DNA from 2 places in the Streptomyces sp. NPDC107546 genome. Region 1 is predicted to be linked to the other one. Evidence: riboswitches for the same ligand, from Rfam matches in the RefSeq annotation. Region 1 holds a riboswitch; the other holds the start of a gene.
The links. A riboswitch is a leader RNA that binds a small molecule or an ion and turns the genes downstream of it on or off. The one in region 1 is predicted to bind glycine.

Region 1 (8,332 bases):
GCGGGACGCCGTCCGCGATGCCGTAGACGGGTCGGTTCCAGCGGTAGATGGTGCCGTTGTGCAGGACCAGTTCGGAGAGCTTCGGGACGCCTCCCTCGTCCAGGACGCGCAGGGGTTCCTCTTCGTCGCAGATCGGCAGCAGTGCCGGGAAATAGCGCAGGTTCTCCTCGAAGAGGTCAAGGGCCGAAGTGATCCAGCGCTCCCCGAACCAGGTGCGCGGCCGCACACCCTGCGCCTGGAGTTCCGGCGGCCGGGTGTCGGTGGACTGCTGGAACAGCGGCGGCCGGGACTCGCGCCACAGCTCACGTCCGAACAGGAACGGAGAGTTGGCACCGAGCGCGACCTGCACCGCCGCGACCGCCTGCGCCGCGTTCCAGAGGTCCGCGAAGCGGTTCGGGGTGACCTGGAGGTGCAGCTGGACCGAGGTGCAGGCGGCCTCTGGCGTGATGGACCGCGCGCTGCACTCGAGCCGTTCGACACCCTCGATGTCGAGCCGGAAGTCCTCGCCCCGCGCGGCCACGATCTGGTCGTTGAGCAGGGTGTAGCGGTCGACCGCGGAGAGGTTGGAGGAGACCAGGTCGTCGCGGTCGAGCGTCGGAAGAATGCCGATCATCAGGATCGAGGCATCCAGCTCGTTCGCTTTCCGGTCGGCATAGGCGAGCGAGATCCGCAGCTCCTCGGCAAGCCGGTCGAAAACCCGGCCGCCCAACCTGTGTGGAGCTATGTTGACCTCGAGGTTGAACATGGCGAGTTCTGTTTGGAAATCTCGGCTGGCAATCCTCTCCAGAACCTGGGCGTTCATCATTCTCGGAGTCCCGTCCTGCCCGACGAGATTCAACTCGATCTCCAGGCCCATCAGATTCTTGGGGCCATCGAACCGCTTCTCTTCCAGCAGTCGCGCGAGTCCCGTCAGGCACTGCCCCAGCTTGTCGCGGTAGTGCTGGCGATCGGACAGGTCGAACGGCCCTGCCACGACCTTCTCTCCCATCGAAGCGTCCCTCCTGAGATGGGCAGGCCGACGTTACGGCCGCTGCTGTCCCGGGTCACGGGGGATAATGCCCAGGCAACGCGATCGATAACGTCCCGGTGGCGACCGTCACCCGCTACGCTGGCGCCGGGCACATTCACGAGGCATGGAGCAGGACGCAGTTTCACGGTGCAACCGTGTCGTGAAAAACGCCGACGAGAATCAGCCGACCGCTACGGACAAGTATTCCGAGGTCGCCGCCCTGACGCCTGCGCAGGACCGGGACGAACCCCGCTTATCGCCGACCGGATATCACCTTGCCGACATAAGCGCGTCGTTCCGATGAAACAGCGCATGAACACGCGTCGTATAAACTTTGCGCACGGGGCAGAGAGTTGGCGCTCACGGTTCGGGCCCTGTCGTCAAAGCGCCGCCGTTCGTCCGGGCTCGGTTACCCCCATCCCTCCCTCTGACCCCGAGAGCTGACAGCGCCGTCCGCCCGCCCTACCACGCCCTCGCGCCCCCGTGCCTGTCGAATGAGAGGCGACCCACCATGCAGCTGCATGTCCCTTTGGCTCCCGCGCCCGCTCTCCGCTCCGTCCTCACGGCACTCGGTTCCCCCACCGCGGTCCGGGAGGCTCCCACCCCCTCCCTGCGCACGGCCCAGGGACCCGTGACCCCCGAACTTCCGCTGCCCGTCCATGTCCTGGACCGGATCACCCCGGCCGGCGCGTCGGCCACCCGGCTCGCCGGATGGCGATTCCTCATCCGCTCCGGAGGCCGCGCCGTGGCCGCCGCCGAGACCATGCTGACGCCCGACGGCTGGGCCTTCTCGCACTTCTTCGAGGGCCCGTACGTCGCCGCGACCGAGCGCGCCGTGCTCCAGGCGGAAACCTCGCTGAACGAGCCCTACCAGGCCCGGCTGCTGTCCGTGCCGGAGCTGTACATGCTCACCCTGTGGCTGCACGGCGACTGCACCGCCGACGGCGCGACGGGCCACCCGGCGGCGAACGACCTCCTGGTGCCGCTCGCCCCCGCGCCGCCCGGCATCGCGGCGCACCGCCCGCACCGCTTCGCCGACCTCCTGCCGATCCTGACCCACCGGGTCACCCGTACCCCGCTGCTCGGCCAGCCCGCATAGCCTCCGGGTCTCCTCTCACCGTGCCCCGCCGCCGGAGACGGCCGCGGGGCACGTCCCATGTTCGGCCATCGAACGCCTCCCACCGCCCTCGCTCGTTCGTGCCCGATCACGCTCTTACGAGGGGTGACATACGGGTCGGCCCATACGGACTAGCCCCTCCCGGCCACCACGAACCATCCGAAGTGACCGTGCGGTCGGGCTGAACCGTCCGGGCGGGGGACGCGTCATGAACCTGTGAGGAGCGGTGCTGCGAAATCCCTGCGGATCGACGCCCGTGGGGCAACACTGGGTTCCTGACCGACGTATCACCGACGGGGGGCGGCGATGAGCGACACGACGAGCCGCAGGACAGACACGACAGTCATCTCACACATACCGACAGAGCGAGAGATCCCCACCACCATGTGCCAGCACCAGCCACCGTGCCCGACCGCCCAATCCGCCGACCGGGAGTCCGCCCGACTCGTGGCGCACCACCCGGAGCAGGGATGGAGCCTGCTGTGCAACGGCGTGCTCCTGTTCGAGGACACCGGTGAGCTTCTGCCGGACGGCCAGATCATCGCCCCACACCGCCCGCTGGGCATCGACCAGGTGATGACAGCCGCCTGAGCGCGCACCAGGGCATCCGCTGCCCTGACACACGAGGGGCCGGCCGGAGACACACGCTCCGCACCGGCCCCGACGCATGTCCGAGGGTGATCACTCCTCGTAGGCGTCCAGCGGCGGGCAGGAGCAGACCAGGTTCCGGTCGCCGAAGGCCTGGTCGATGCGGCGCACCGGCGGCCAGTACTTGTCCGCGGCCGACACACCGGCCGGGAAGACGGCCTCCTCACGCGTGTAGGCGTGCTTCCACTCCCCACCCAGCGCCGCCGCCGTGTGCGGCGCGTTGCTCAGCGGGTTGTCCTCCGCCGGCCACTCGCCCGAGCCGACCTTCTCGATCTCCGCGCGGATGGCGATCATCGCGTCGCAGAACCGGTCCAGCTCGGCGAGGTCCTCCGACTCCGTGGGCTCGATCATCAGCGTGCCGGCCACCGGGAACGACATCGTCGGCGCGTGGAATCCGTAGTCGATGAGCCGCTTGGCGACGTCGTCCACGGTCACTCCGGTCGCCTTGGTCAGCGGCCGCAGGTCGATGATGCACTCGTGCGCGACCAGGCCGCCGGGGCCGGTGTAGAGGACCGGGTAGTGCGGCTCCAGACGCTTGGCGATGTAGTTGGCGGACAGCACGGCCACCTGCGTGGCGCGCTTGAGGCCCTCGCCGCCCATGAGCCGGACGTACGCCCAGGAGATCGGCAGAATGCCCGCGGAGCCCCAGGGGGCGGCCGAGATCGGGCCCACGCCCGTCTTCGGACCGGCCTCGGGCTGCAGCGGGTGGTTCGGCAGATACGGCGCCAGGTGCTCGCGGACCGCCACGGGGCCGACACCCGGACCACCGCCGCCGTGCGGGATGCAGAACGTCTTGTGCAGGTTCAGGTGCGAGACGTCGCCACCGAAGTGGCCCGGCTTGGCGAGGCCCACCAGCGCGTTGAGGTTGGCGCCGTCGACGTAGACCTGCCCGCCCGCCTCGTGCACGGCCGCGCAGATGTCGGCGACGTGCTCCTCGAACACGCCGTGCGTGGACGGGTACGTGATCATCAGCACCGACAGCTCGTCGCGGTACTGCTCGATCTTGGCCCGCAGGTCCTCGACGTCGATCTCGCCGTCCTCGGCGGTCTTCACCACGACGACCTTCATCCCGGCCATCACGGCGCTGGCGGCGTTGGTGCCGTGCGCGGAGGACGGGATGAGGCAGACGGTGCGCTGCTCGTCACCGTTGGCGCGGTGGTAGCCGCGCACGGCCAGCAGACCCGCCAGCTCGCCCTGGGAGCCGGCGTTGGGCTGGAGGGAGACCTTGTCGTAGCCGGTGACCTCGGCGAGACGCTCCTCCAGCTCGTGGATGAGCGTGAGGTAGCCCCGGGCCTGCTCGGCGGGCGCGAACGGGTGCAGCTGACCGAACTCGGGCCAGGTGACCGGCTCCATCTCGGTGGTCGCGTTGAGCTTCATGGTGCAGGAGCCCAGCGGGATCATGCCGCGGTCGAGCGCGTAGTCACGGTCGGCCAGCCTGCGCAGGTAGCGCAGCATCGCGGTCTCGGAGCGGTGCTGGTGGAAGACCGGGTGGGCGAGGTAGTCGTCGCTGCGCAGCAGGGCCTGCGGGAGCGCGTCCTCGATGGTGGCGTCCAGCCCGTCGATGTCGCCCCCGACGCCGAACGCGGTCCACACCGCGCGCAGCTGGGCCCGCCCGGTGGTCTCGTCGCAGGCGGCCGAGACGTGGTCGGCGTCGACGAGGCGCAGGTTGACGCCGTTCTCCCGGGCGGCGGCGACGACGTCGGCGGCCCGCCCCGGAACCCGGGCGGTGACGGTGTCGAAGTAGGCGCCGTGGACGACCTCGACCCCGCCGGCCGTCAGGCCCGCGGCGAGGACCGCGGTGTACCGGTGGGTGCGCCGGGCGATGTTCTTGAGGCCCTCGGGCCCGTGGTAGACGGCGTACATCCCGGCCATCACGGCGAGCAGCACCTGGGCGGTGCAGATGTTGCTGGTCGCCTTCTCGCGGCGGATGTGCTGTTCGCGTGTCTGCAGGGCGAGCCGGTACGCCTTGTGGCCGTCGGCGTCCACGGAGACTCCCACGAGCCGGCCGGGCAGGCTGCGGGCGAACTTCTCCTGCACCGCCATGTAGCCCGCGTGCGGGCCGCCGAAGCCCATCGGGACGCCGAAGCGCTGGGTGGTCCCGACGGCGATGTCGGCGCCGAGCTCGCCGGGCGACTTCAGCAGGGTCAGCGCGAGCAGGTCGGCGGCGACGGTGACGAGGGCGCCCAGCTGGTGGGCCTGGTCGATGAGGGGCTTGATGTCGCGTACGGCACCGGAGGCGCCCGGGTACTGGATCAGTACGCCGTTGATCTCCCGCTCGGCGACCTCGGCCGGGATGCCGGCGCTGAGGTCGGCGACGACGACCTCGACACCGGTGGGCTCGGCGCGGGTCTGGATCACGGCGATGGTCTGCGGCAGCGCGTCCGTGTCGACCAGGAACAGGCCCTTCTTGTTCTTGCCCATGCGCCGGGACAGGGCCATGGCCTCGGCGGCGGCGGTGCCCTCGTCGAGCAGGGAGGCGCCGGAGGTCGGCAGGCCGGTGAGGTCGGCGACCATGGTCTGGAAGTTGAGCAGGGCCTCCAGCCGACCCTGGGAGATCTCCGGCTGGTAGGGCGTGTACGCGGTGTACCAGGCGGGGTTCTCCATCACGTTCCGCAGGATCACCGGGGGCGTGAAGGTCCCGTAGTAGCCGAGCCCGATCATGGAGTCCAGGACCTGGTTGCGGTCGGCGAGGGAGCGCAGCTCGGCCAGCACCTCCGCCTCGGTGCGCGCGCCCGGCAGGTCCAGGGCGTCGGCGTTCTTGATGACATCGGGTACCGCGGCGGCGGTGAGCTCGTCGAGCGAGCCGTAGCCGACCTGCGCGAGCATCTTGGCCCGCGCCTCCTGGTCGGGCCCGATGTGGCGGTGCTCGAACGGAGTGCCCTGTTCGAGCTCGGAGAGCGGAATGCGCTGGGCGGTCATTGCGGAGGCCTCCTGGTCTGACGCGACCTTCGAGGGGCACCACGGCGCGGGTACCCCGACGGCCTCCCCCTCTGTCATCTCGACCTGAGAGCTTCACCGGTCCGCCCGAAGGCTCGCCGGCTTTCACCGTCGGTGAGAGCGGAAGCCGTCGACACCCGCCCTGCTTTCCAGAGTGACCTCGTCCGTGCGGTACCTGGGCCTGAGAGATTCCGGGGAGGATTTGCTCCTTCGGCGCCTCCGGATCGCTCCGGAGGACTCTCCCGCACGGGGTCAACGGCCGCTTGCCAGACTACCAGCGAGGACGAGTCGGCAGCCTGCGCGGGAATCTTCAAGTGGCCGCCTTCCCGAATGTGCTCTTTCGTAGTGCTTACGGATGGGTTGCGACCAGTTGGAGGGACCGTGCAGACCGACATCGATCCGCGGAATCTGATCGGCCGCAAGGCGTTCGACCGCAATGGCCACAAGATCGGCACGATCGACGAGGTGTACCTCGACGACGCCACGGGTGTACCGGAGTGGGCGGCCATACGGACCGGCCTGTTCGGCAGGGACGCGTTCGTCCCCCTGGAACCCAGCGAGCTGGTCGAGGGCGCACTGTACGTCCCCTTCGAACGCGCCCTGATCAAGGAGGCCCCCGACTTCGGCGTCGGCCGCCACCTGTCGCCCGAACAGGAACTGCAGCTCTACCACCACTACGGCCTGGACGTCTCGGCACCGCCGCCGCCGGACCGTGACTTCGGCCGCTTGGCGGGGTCGGACGAGGCCTGACGGGTCGGGGGGCGGACTGCCGTGCCTGCTCACCGGTGTCAGACGCCCGTGCCCGTGGAGGCCGGGCGCCCCGCGATCTCGGGGACGTCGGGTACAAGGGGCAGCGGGTCCGCCGGCTCCAGTTGAGGGTCGTCGACGCTGAACGTGCGGACCCGGCCCGGCTCCGACTGCGGTGTCTCGAACCGTACGGTCACCCTCCCCAGCCCGCTGCCCTGCACCCATCCCGGCCCGTACTCGGCATGACGGACGTCGTGCCCGGCGAGCCAGATCCGCTCCGGTGACGCCGCCGGCTCTTCGACGAGGGGCTCCTCCGCCTCCGGTCGCTCGTCCGTCGTGGCCTCCCCCGCCGCCAGGTGGGCCTGCGCGAAGAGGTCCTCCTGTGTGTAGTCGGCAAGTCCGCTGACTCCGACCCCCAGCAGCCGTACCCCGCCGGTCGTGTCCACGGGCTCCAGCAGCCGCGCCGCCGCCTCCCGCACCACCGCGGGATCGTCCGTGGGCCCCCTCAGGGTCTCGGACCTGGTCAGGGTGGAGAAGTCGTACCTCCGCACCTTCAGCACGATGGTCCGCCCCGACAACCCGGCGTCCCGGAGCCTGCGCACACACCGGTCCGCCAGCCGCTGCACCTCCAGGCCGATCCGCAGCCGGTCGTGGATGTCGACGTCGTAGGTGTCCTCGACGGATACCGACTTGGCCTCCCGCTCGGCGACCACCGGCCGCTCGTCGTGCGCCAGCGCCATCGCGTACAGCGCCTGCCCGTGCGCCTTGCCGAGCAGCCGTACGAGCTCGTCCTCGCCCGCCTCGGCGATCTCGTCGATCGTGGTGATCCCGGCCCGCCGCAGGTGGTCACCGGTCGCCGGGCCGACCCCCGGCAGCGTGCGCACCGGCATCGGACCGAGCAGCGCGCGCTCGGTACCCGGCCGGATCAGTACCAGGCCGTCCGGCTTGGCCTGCTCCGAGGCGATCTTGGCGAGCATCTTGGAGGCGGCGAGCCCCACGGACCCCGTCAGCCCGGTGACGGCCCGGATGTCCACGCGCAGCTTCACGCCCACCAGCCGCGCCGACTCCTCGTCCCAGGCTGCTCCCCCGGCCTCCAGGTCCACGAACGCCTCGTCCAGGCTCAACGGCTCCACCAGCGGCGACAGGCCACGCAGCAGGGTCATCACCTGCTCGCTGATCCTGCGGTAGATCCCGAAGCGCGGCACCAGATACGCGGCGTTCGGCGCGAGCCGGCGTGCCTGGGCCATGGGCATCGCCGAGTGCACCCCGAAGACCCGCGCCTCGTACGACGCCGTGGCCACCACTCCGCGCGGCCCCAGCCCGCCCACGATCACGGCCTTCCCGCGCAGGCTCGGCTTGGCCGCCTGCTCCACCGAGGCGTAGAAGGCATCCATGTCGAGGTGCAGGATGGTCGGCGCGGTTCTCACATCTCCGATGCTGCCCTACGCCACTGACAATGCGGCTGTGCCGCGGCCCGCCTCTCAGACGGCCCGGTTGCGCCGCCGCGCCAGCTCGTCCGCCGGGTTGGGGCCCACGATGGTCTCACCCGTGTCGACACGTTCACCGTGCAGCTGCGACAGCGCGTTCTCCACGTCCCGCCACACGACGCCCACGGCGATGCCGAAGATGCCCTGACCGCCCTGGAGCAGGGCGTGAACCTCGTCCGGGGACGTGCACTCGTAGACCGTCGCGCCGTCGCTCATCAGCGTCATCCGCTCCAGGTCGCGAAAACCTCGCTCCCGGAGGTGCTGGACCGCGGTACGGATGTTCTGCAGGGACACTCCGGTGTCGAGGAAACGCTTGACGATCTTCAGGACGACGACATCGCGGAAGCTGTACAGCCGCTGTGTCCCCGACCCGTAGGCGGGGCGCAC
Region 2 (8,332 bases), on a different contig from region 1:
TCGCCGCGTAGAGGAACGCGAGGGTGATCCACGGCAGGATCATGCCGCCGAACCAGCCGCCGATGCTCTGGTCGAGGGGCACGTACTGCGCGTCGATCCACTTCAGGCCGAAGGCGAAGATCGCCAGACTGAGCAGGCCGGTGAAGTAGATGGGAAGGGACACACCCGCCAGGGCGACGACCATCGCACCACGGTCCCAGATGCTGCCCCGCTTGAGCGCGGAGAGCACGCCCGCCGCGATCCCGAAGATCAGCCACAGCACGGCGGCACCGAGCGCGAGACCCAGGGTCACCGGGAAGCGGTCGGTCAGCACCGGCCAGACGGCCTGTTCACTGCGGAAGGAGTAGCCGAAGCACGGTGCGGCGCAGTGTGTGACGTCACCGCCGGCCGCGTACGTGCGGCCCGCGAAGATGCCCTTGAAGAACTCCCAGACCTGGACGTAGATCGGGTCGCCGAGGCCCAGCTTCTCGCGCACCGCCTCCACGGCGGCCGGGTCGGCCTGCTTGCCCACGAAACTCGCGGCGATGTCGACGCCCGCCCACTTGGGGACGAGGAAGAAGATGCCGAAGACCACCATGACGATGACCACAAGCATCACTGCGGCGGCGAACAGCCGCCTGATGAGGTAAGCGAGCACAGCTAACGGCCCGCCGCGGACCGCGGGCCGCCGGAGGTTGTCCGGTGGCCCGCGCTCACGCCGCGCCGGCCTTCACCTGCCTTTCGTGCCGTACGGCGGGTGTGCCGGGGTTTACTTCGCGGACTTCAGGCCCAGGTTGGCGAAGTCGTACTGACCGCTGTAGGCGTCGGTCGTGTACACGTTCGCCAGCCGGTTCGAACGCCAGTTGATGAACTTCTCGAAGACGAAGGGCAGGTAGTAGCCGCCCTCCATGACCTTGTGGTTGATCTGCGTGGCGATCTCGGTCTTCTTCGCGTCATCGAGCGTGTTCACGTACTGGTCGAACAGGCCGTCGATCGCCTTGTCCTTGATCAGGGCGTAGTTGTTGTTGCCGCTCTGCAGGATGTACTTGCTGTCCCACAGCGGCAGACCGAAGCCCTGGACGGTCGGGAAGTCCGGACCCCAGCCCATGACGATGATGCCGTAGCCCTTCTTCTTCACGTTGTCGGGGCTACCGATGATGCCGGTGGTCTGCGAACCGTCGTACTGGTCGATCTGCGCGTCGATGCCGATCTTCTTCAGCGACGCCTGCAGGGACTGGGCGGTGGCCACCTCGACCGGCTTGTTGTTGCGGACGGCGATGGTGGTCTTGAAGCCGTTGGGCTGGCCGCAGGCCTTCAGCTCTTCCTTGGCCTTGGCGGCGTTGCCGTTCTTGTTGGCACCGGCGAGCTCGTACGGGTCGTACTTCTGGCCTTCGGCGCCCGGGACGGACGGCGGCAGCATGTTGGTGCCGATGTCACCACCGGCGACGGGGCCACCGCGCGCCGTCTGGAGGGAGACGTGGTCGGCGCCGTAGATGACGGCCTTGCGGCAGTGCTCGTTGTCGAACGGCTTCACGCTCTGCGGGAAGACCGCGTAACGGATGTAGCCCGAGACCGGGTTGTCCAGGTTGGCCTTGTGCTCCTTCAGGGCGGTGGTACGGCCCTGGGGCGACATGCCGGTCTGGTTGATGTCCAGGTCGAGGTCACCGTTGAGCAGACGCTGGTCCAGCTGGTTGGCGTCGGAGAAGAACTGGACGGTGATCTTGTCCGGGTACGCCTTGCGGATCGGGTCCGAGGACTGCTTCCAGTTGGCGTTGCGGACCAGGGTGAGGTCCTTGCCCGGGTTGTACGACTGGAACTTGTACGGGCCCGAGGAGAACGGGTGCAGCGCGTACTTGGACTTGGTGTCCTTGTCCTGGCGGACCGGGGACGCCGAGGTCAGCGCGAGCACTTCCTCGAAGTCGGCGTTCGCCTTGGGCAGGTGGAAGACGATCGTCTTGTCATCGGGCGTGTCGATCGCCTTCAGACCGAGGTGGTCCGCGGACGTGTCCTTGTACGGGCCCTGGTACTTGCCGTCCGGGTCCAGGAAGTCCTTCAGGTAGGTCGGGCCGCCGGACAGCACGTCCTGCGCCCACACGCGCTCGATGCCGTACTTGACGTCCTTGGAGGTGATCGGCTTGCCGTCCTCCCAGGTGATCCCGTCGCGCAGCGTGTACGAGTACGTCTTGCCGTTGTCGGAGACCTTGGCGAGCCCGGTGGCGAGGTCCGGGGTCAGCTTGGCGCCTTCCTTACCGGGCTCCGTCTTGTTCGTGACGAGCTGGCGGCTGTAGTAGCGCATGAAGTTCCAGGCGAAGCCGTAGTAGCCGCGCGTGGTGTCCCACGAGTCGGCGTCCTGGGCCCCACCGAACTTCAGCGTGCCGCCCTTCTTGGCCTCAGAGGCCTGGGCGACCTTGTTGTTCGCCGCATCGAAGCCGGCCGCACCGTTCTTCGAACCGCTGTTGTCGTCGTTGCCGCCGCCGCACGCCGCCGTGGTCAGCAGCGCGGCGACCACGGCGGCAGCGGCCATGGCCTGCTTGCGCCGCCCTGAGGTGCGTTGGGTAGTCACGATCTCGGATCCTCCGGATTTGATGAGAGACCCCGTGCAGGTGCCACGGGAAGCTTGGGGTACGGCAGTTCAGCGGGAGCCCTTCGGGTCCAGCGCGTCGCGTACGCCGTCGCCGAAGAGGTTGAATGCAAGAACGGTGATGAAGATCGCCACGCCCGGGACCACCATGTACATGGGATCCGAGTCGTAGTAGTCGATCGCGCTCGAGAGCATCTGTCCCCAGGAGGCCGTGGGCGGCTTGACGCCCACGCCCAGGAAGCTGAGTGCCGCCTCGGTGAGGATGTTGGTGGGGATCATCATGGTCGTGTACACGATGATCGGCGCGACGAGGTTGGGCAGCAGCTCCTTGAAGAGGATGTAGAGGCGCCCGGCGCCGAGCGAGCGGGCCGCCTCGACGTACTCGCGCTCACGCAGCGAGAGCGTCTGGCCGCGAACCACGCGTCCGATGTAGGGCCAGCCGAAGAAGCCGATGACCAGGATCATCACGAACACGCGCACGTTGGAGCCGGTCAGCCCCAGCATGTTGTTCGGCATGACGGAGACCAGCGCGATGGTGAACAGCAGCTGCGGGAAGGCGAGCAGACCGTCCATGACGCGGCTGACGATCGAGTCGACCCAGCCACCGAAGAAGCCGGCCAGGACACCCAGGATGGTGCCGAGGATGACGGCGACCATGGCGGACAGGAAGCCGACCAGCAGCGAGACCCGCGCGCCGTAGAGGATGCGGGCGAAGATGTCACGGCCGTTGACCGGCTCGACACCCAGCAGGTGATCGCCGCTGATGCCACCCAGGGACCCCCTGGGCGTACCGAAGAGCGGGTCGATCAGGTTCTCGTGGTAGGCGTCGGGATCCTGCCCGACCAGGTTGGAGATCACGGGCGCGAGCAGGGCGACCGCGATGAGCAGGAGCACGACGACGCCCCCCGTGAGGGCGAGCTTGTCCTGCTTGAGACGCTCCCAGGCGATCCGTCCCAGGGAACGGCCCTGAACGGCTTTCGCGGCGGTGGCGGCAGCCGCTGCTTCCTCGGCCGCTCCCGGGGCCGCTTCCGCAGTCGGCTCGTGCAATGGTGCCGTCATCTGGCAGGGACCCCTCTCAACCGGCGGTGGCCGGCCCGCGCTTGCCGCTGTGGCGGCATGACTCAGTCCGTCGTACACAGGGGCGAAACCCCTTGAAGCCGGAGTCTTCAATGCTTCGGCGATCAGTGACCAGACTTGACAGTGAAAGGATGCATAAACGTGATGCGGACTGGGGAGATCCGTTATCCGGACAGCTGGTAACGCGGTGCGGGCACCACCAAATCAGGGCATTTAACACGAGAGAGGGGCCATCCACCCTCATCTACGCGCGGAGAAGGACTCCGGGTGCCGAACCCGGTCCCTCCGCCCGGGGAGTACGGACGTCAGTACGCCCCGCGCGCCGGCGGATAGCCGTAGCCGCCCGCCGCGGGGGCCGGTGCCGGGGCGTGGGCCTCGCGGTCGTAGAACGGGCGGGAGTTGACGCGCAGCCACATCGCCACCGGGTCGTCCTCGTCGGACAGCGCGACCGTCGACACCGGCAGGCCCTCCGGGACGGCCGTGACGGACTGCTGCATCATCGCCCGCACCGAGTCGACGGCGGGCGGTGAGGTGTCGTAGACGTCCAGGCCGATCGCCAGGTACGGAGCGCCGAGGGCCGGTTGCACCCAGGCGCGACGCAAGGAGCGCACGGCGGGCGTGCGGTGGGCGTTCTGGGTGAGCAGGGCGTAGAACTGCGGGATCTCGATGGCCGGTTCGGACAGCCGCAGGGGGCCCGCGGGCTGGTGCTCCAGACCGGCGGCGATGCGGCGCAGGTCCAGCCAGGGGATGCCGACGCCACCGCCCGGCGCATGCGGGTTCAGCCACAGGCCGTAGTGTCCGGGGTAGAGGGCGCGGGCCACGTCGGCGCCGTCGATCACCTCGTAGGAGCGACTCCAGCCGCTGGCCGAGAGCTCCTGTGCGGAGGTGACGCAGGGCGCGTAGCCGTGGCCGTCCACTTCCATGGTCGCGTACTGGGCGTCGGGCGAGCCTGCCTGGCCGTGCCACAACAGCATCCAGACCCTGCCGGTGGACGGGGTCGCGAGCGCGCGCAGGAGCGCCTCGTAGGCGTCGTAGCGCCCGGGCGTCACCTGGCGCAGCATGTGTTCGACCTGGCCGGCCGTGGTGCCGCTGGCGCTCACCCCGCTCACCTTTACCGCCCCTTCGCTGACGATGTGCTCCGCATATGAAACCAGGTTAGGCGGGTCCGCTGACAGCCGGTGCGCAGTGGCTGCCGCTGGCTGTGGGCCCTGGAGCTCGGGGCTTGCCGCCAGTGGACGGGTGCAGGTTCGTCGTGGCTTGTCGCGCAGTTCCCCGCGCCCCTTTCAGGGCGCCCCCTGACGGGCGCCCTGCTCAGTACCCCTGCTGGTAGAACGGCCGGACCTTCTCCCTCATCCAGTCGGCCACCGGGTCCTGGGCCACGTCCAGGAGGACCAGGTTGACCGGCCACTTGACCGCGGCCTTGGCCAGGGCGCGGCCCAGGGCGTCCAGGGGGAGGGTGCGGAGGTCGCCCTCCCACTGGGAGAGCTCCACGCCGACGAACAGCACCGGGTCCGCCGTCTCGACGGCGGCGAGGCAGCGACGTGCCGTGAGGACCACGCCGGTCGCCGTGAACTCGGCGGACGCGGCGGCGAGGAAGTCCACCGGGTCGTCCTGCCAGTCCGGTTCGAAGAGGCGGACGCGGCCGCCGGTCGTGGGGCCGTCCAGCGGGGTGCGTCCCACGCGGCACAGCTCGGCCACCGCCTCCGGAGGCAGGGGTATGCCGACCACGCCGCCCGGGTTGACCGCGATGCCGACCTGCGGGGGCAGCCCGCGGGCGAACTCGGCGGCGGGCGCGATGGTGTACGACATGTGGCCGCCGGCGGCATGGCGGAACTGCTCCTCCGAGGTGAACACCGGGACGTACGCCTGACCCTCGATCTCCAGCGTGGGCAGGTCGAGGGGGCCTCTGTGCGGGCCGCCGCCGTTCGGCAGCGGCACCCACAGGAAGCTGCGCCCGAGCACCTCGACGATCCGGCCGCCCGCCGAGGGGATGCCGAGCGAGGCGGACAGCACCTCCTCCAGCTCGTTGCCCGGCCATCCGCCGTGCGGATGGGGGTGCGCCTGTGCCGGGAAGTCCGCGGGAAGGTCCGCCGGGATGTCCATCTGCCTACCGCCTGCCGAGTACCACTGGTGTGGCGAAAAGGCTAACGGGTGCGCGGGCACCGCGATTCATTCCGCTCCTTCCGCCCGGTCCGCGAAGTCGATCCGGCGCAGCACGTCCGCCGCGTCCCGGTCGAGCAGGACCGCCGAGCCACAGCCCTCCGGGAGCCGGCCCCGCTCGACGGCGCGCAGCAGATGGCGGATGGCGCGGCGGTGACGCAGGAAGGCGTAACGGGTGACCCCTCGGCCCCGCTCGCGCTGGCCGTCCAGGGCCGTGCCGGGAGTGACGTCGAGCAGGAGCAGATGGAGCGTGCCGCCGCGGCGCCGGGCCTCGCGGGCGAGCCAGGTGCGCACCCAGGTCTGGGTGCCGCAGTCGTGCACGACGACTCCGCTGCCGGCGCGCAGGGCCCGGCGCAGGCCGGCGTAGTGCGCGAGGCGGACCAGGGGGCGGTAGACCCCGTACGGCAGGAAGCGGGCCAGGCGGGCGTCCCAGCGGTCCCGGGTGTCCTGGGAGTCGACGCGGGCGCCGCGCACCGTGCGCCGCATGAGCGTGGACTTGCCGCTGCCGGGCAGGCCGGTGACCACGACGAGGTCGCGGGCGCCGAAGGTGAGTCCGTACGGGCTGTGGCCCCCTCGGTCGCGCAGGTCGCGGACCACCGGCTCCGGCACCGGCGCGCCGGCCTCCCGGGCCGGGGCTCCGGGCTGCCGGGGTACCGCGATGCCCGTGGTCATGGCGTACGCCGTCGTCCTGTCCACCGTGATCGTCCTCCCTTGCGGTCAGGAAGTCCCATCCCCGCCGAGTGTAAAGAGAAGGTAATGGACGGTTTCTCCCGATGGCGTTCGCCTACTGCCACAACCCGGTCACAGATGCGCCCGGAAGCCGGTCGCGGAGGCGGCCCCGGGCCGGTTGCCCACGCGGCCTGCCACGACCGGGCGAGGCGTGCAATGATGTGCGCGCCAACTGCATACCGGCCGCTTGAATCCGCGCGGGAGAGTTCCGGGGACGTACGGGGTACGTACGTGGGCCCGGGCGCCGAAGGAGCAAGTCCCTCCCTTGAATCTCTCAGGCCCCGATACCGCGCGGGCGAGGCACATCTGGAAAGCGGGCCGCTTCTCGGTGGCTCCACCCAAGGTGCAAGCCGTGACGACCCGCCGTGCGGGCGTTCATGGCGAACCTCTCAGGTTCCGATGACAGATGGGGAGGACCGACCTCGCCCTTCCCCACGCTCGCATTCGCTCGCGCGCGGGGACCCACGCCCTGGGAGCACAACCGATGAGCAGTAGCCCCCTGCGCCGCACCGCGCTCGATGCCCTGCATCGTTCGCTCGGCGCGACGATGACCGACTTCGCCGGCTGGGACATGCCCCTCAGGTACGGCTCCGAGCGCGACGAGCACGTCGCCGTCCGTACCAGGGCGGGGCTGTTCGACCTCTCGCACATGGGTGAGATCACGGTGACCGGGCCCGAGGCGGACCGGTTCCTCAACCACGCGCTGATCGGCGACATCGCCTCCGTCCGCGTGGGCCGCGCCCGCTACACCATGATCTGCCAGGAGGACGGCGGCATCCTGGACGACCTGATCGTCTACCGGCTGGCCGAGAACGAGTACATGGTCGTCGCCAACGCCTCCAACGCCCAGGTGGTCCTCGACGCGCTGACCGAGCGTGCCGCGGGCTTCGCCGCCGCGGTGCGCGACGACCGGGACGCGTATGCGCTGATCGCCGTCCAGGGCCCCGAGTCCCCCGGCATCCTGCGGTCCCTCACCGACGCCGATCTCGACGGCCTGAAGTACTACGCCGGCCTGCCCGGCACGGTGGCGGGCGTTCCCGCCCTCATCGCGCGCACCGGCTACACGGGCGAGGACGGCTTCGAGTTGTTCGTCGCGCCCGAGCACGCCGAGAAGCTGTGGCAGGCGCTGACCGAGGCGGGCGCCCCCGTCGGTCTGGCCCCCTGCGGGCTCTCCTGCCGGGACACGCTGCGCCTGGAGGCGGGCATGCCGCTGTACGGGCACGAGCTGACCACTTCGCTGACGCCCTTCGACGCCGGGCTCGGCCGGGTGGTGAAGTTCGAGAAGGAGGGCGACTTCGTGGGGCGTGCCGCGCTGGAGGATGCCGCCTCCCGTGCGCAGGAGAACCCGCCGCGCGTCCTCGTCGGCCTGGTCGCCGAGGGCCGCCGCGTGCCGCGGGCCGGGTACCCGGTCGTCGCGGGCGGCGAGGTGATCGGCGGGGTCACCTCCGGGGCCCCCTCCCCCACGCTGGGCAGGCCGATCGCGATGGCGTACGTCGACGCCGCGCACTCCGCGCCGGGCACCCCCGGGGTCGGGGTGGACATCCGGGGCAGCCACGAGCCGCACGAGGTCGTGGCACTGCCGTTCTACAAGCGCCAGAAGTAGGCACTCGGCGGACGGGGGACGTGATCCCGCGCACCTCCGCCGTGCTCACGCACGTCTGCAGCAGTACTCCCTTCCCCACCACTCCCCCGCGTACAGGAGAATTCAGGTCATGAGCAACCCCCAGCAGCTGCGCTACAGCAAGGAGCACGAGTGGCTGTCGGACGCCGAGGACGGCGTCGCGACGGTCGGCATCACGGAGCACG

Region 2: linked by a shared signal. The riboswitch ahead of gcvT (glycine cleavage system aminomethyltransferase GcvT) and the one ahead of gcvP (aminomethyl-transferring glycine dehydrogenase) in region 1 are both predicted to bind glycine.

Annotation. Positions count from the first base shown of each region.
Region 1 is NZ_JBVKBA010000056.1:9,072-17,403, forward strand. Features, by position in the region: gene ACZ7L1_RS37360 (glutamate-cysteine ligase family protein) at 1-988, opposite strand, end outside; gene ACZ7L1_RS37365 (hypothetical protein) at 1,521-2,108, shown strand; gene ACZ7L1_RS37370 (DUF5999 family protein) at 2,511-2,717, shown strand; gene gcvP (aminomethyl-transferring glycine dehydrogenase) at 2,808-5,693, opposite strand; glycine riboswitch at 5,871-5,966, opposite strand; gene ACZ7L1_RS37380 (PRC-barrel domain-containing protein) at 6,093-6,461, shown strand; gene ACZ7L1_RS37385 (DNA polymerase IV) at 6,500-7,885, opposite strand; gene ACZ7L1_RS37390 (MerR family transcriptional regulator) at 7,940-8,332, opposite strand, start outside.
Region 2 is NZ_JBVKBA010000026.1:41,027-49,358, reverse strand. Features, by position in the region: gene ACZ7L1_RS29810 (ABC transporter permease) at 1-637, opposite strand, end outside; gene ACZ7L1_RS29805 (ABC transporter substrate-binding protein) at 749-2,542, opposite strand; gene ACZ7L1_RS29800 (ABC transporter permease) at 2,612-3,619, opposite strand; gene ACZ7L1_RS29795 (enhanced serine sensitivity protein SseB C-terminal domain-containing protein) at 3,943-4,737, opposite strand; gene ACZ7L1_RS29790 (enhanced serine sensitivity protein SseB) at 4,949-5,740, opposite strand; gene ACZ7L1_RS29785 (AAA family ATPase) at 5,807-6,499, opposite strand; glycine riboswitch at 6,715-6,826, shown strand; glycine riboswitch at 6,827-6,942, shown strand; gene gcvT (glycine cleavage system aminomethyltransferase GcvT) at 7,011-8,129, shown strand; gene gcvH (glycine cleavage system protein GcvH) at 8,239-8,332, shown strand, end outside.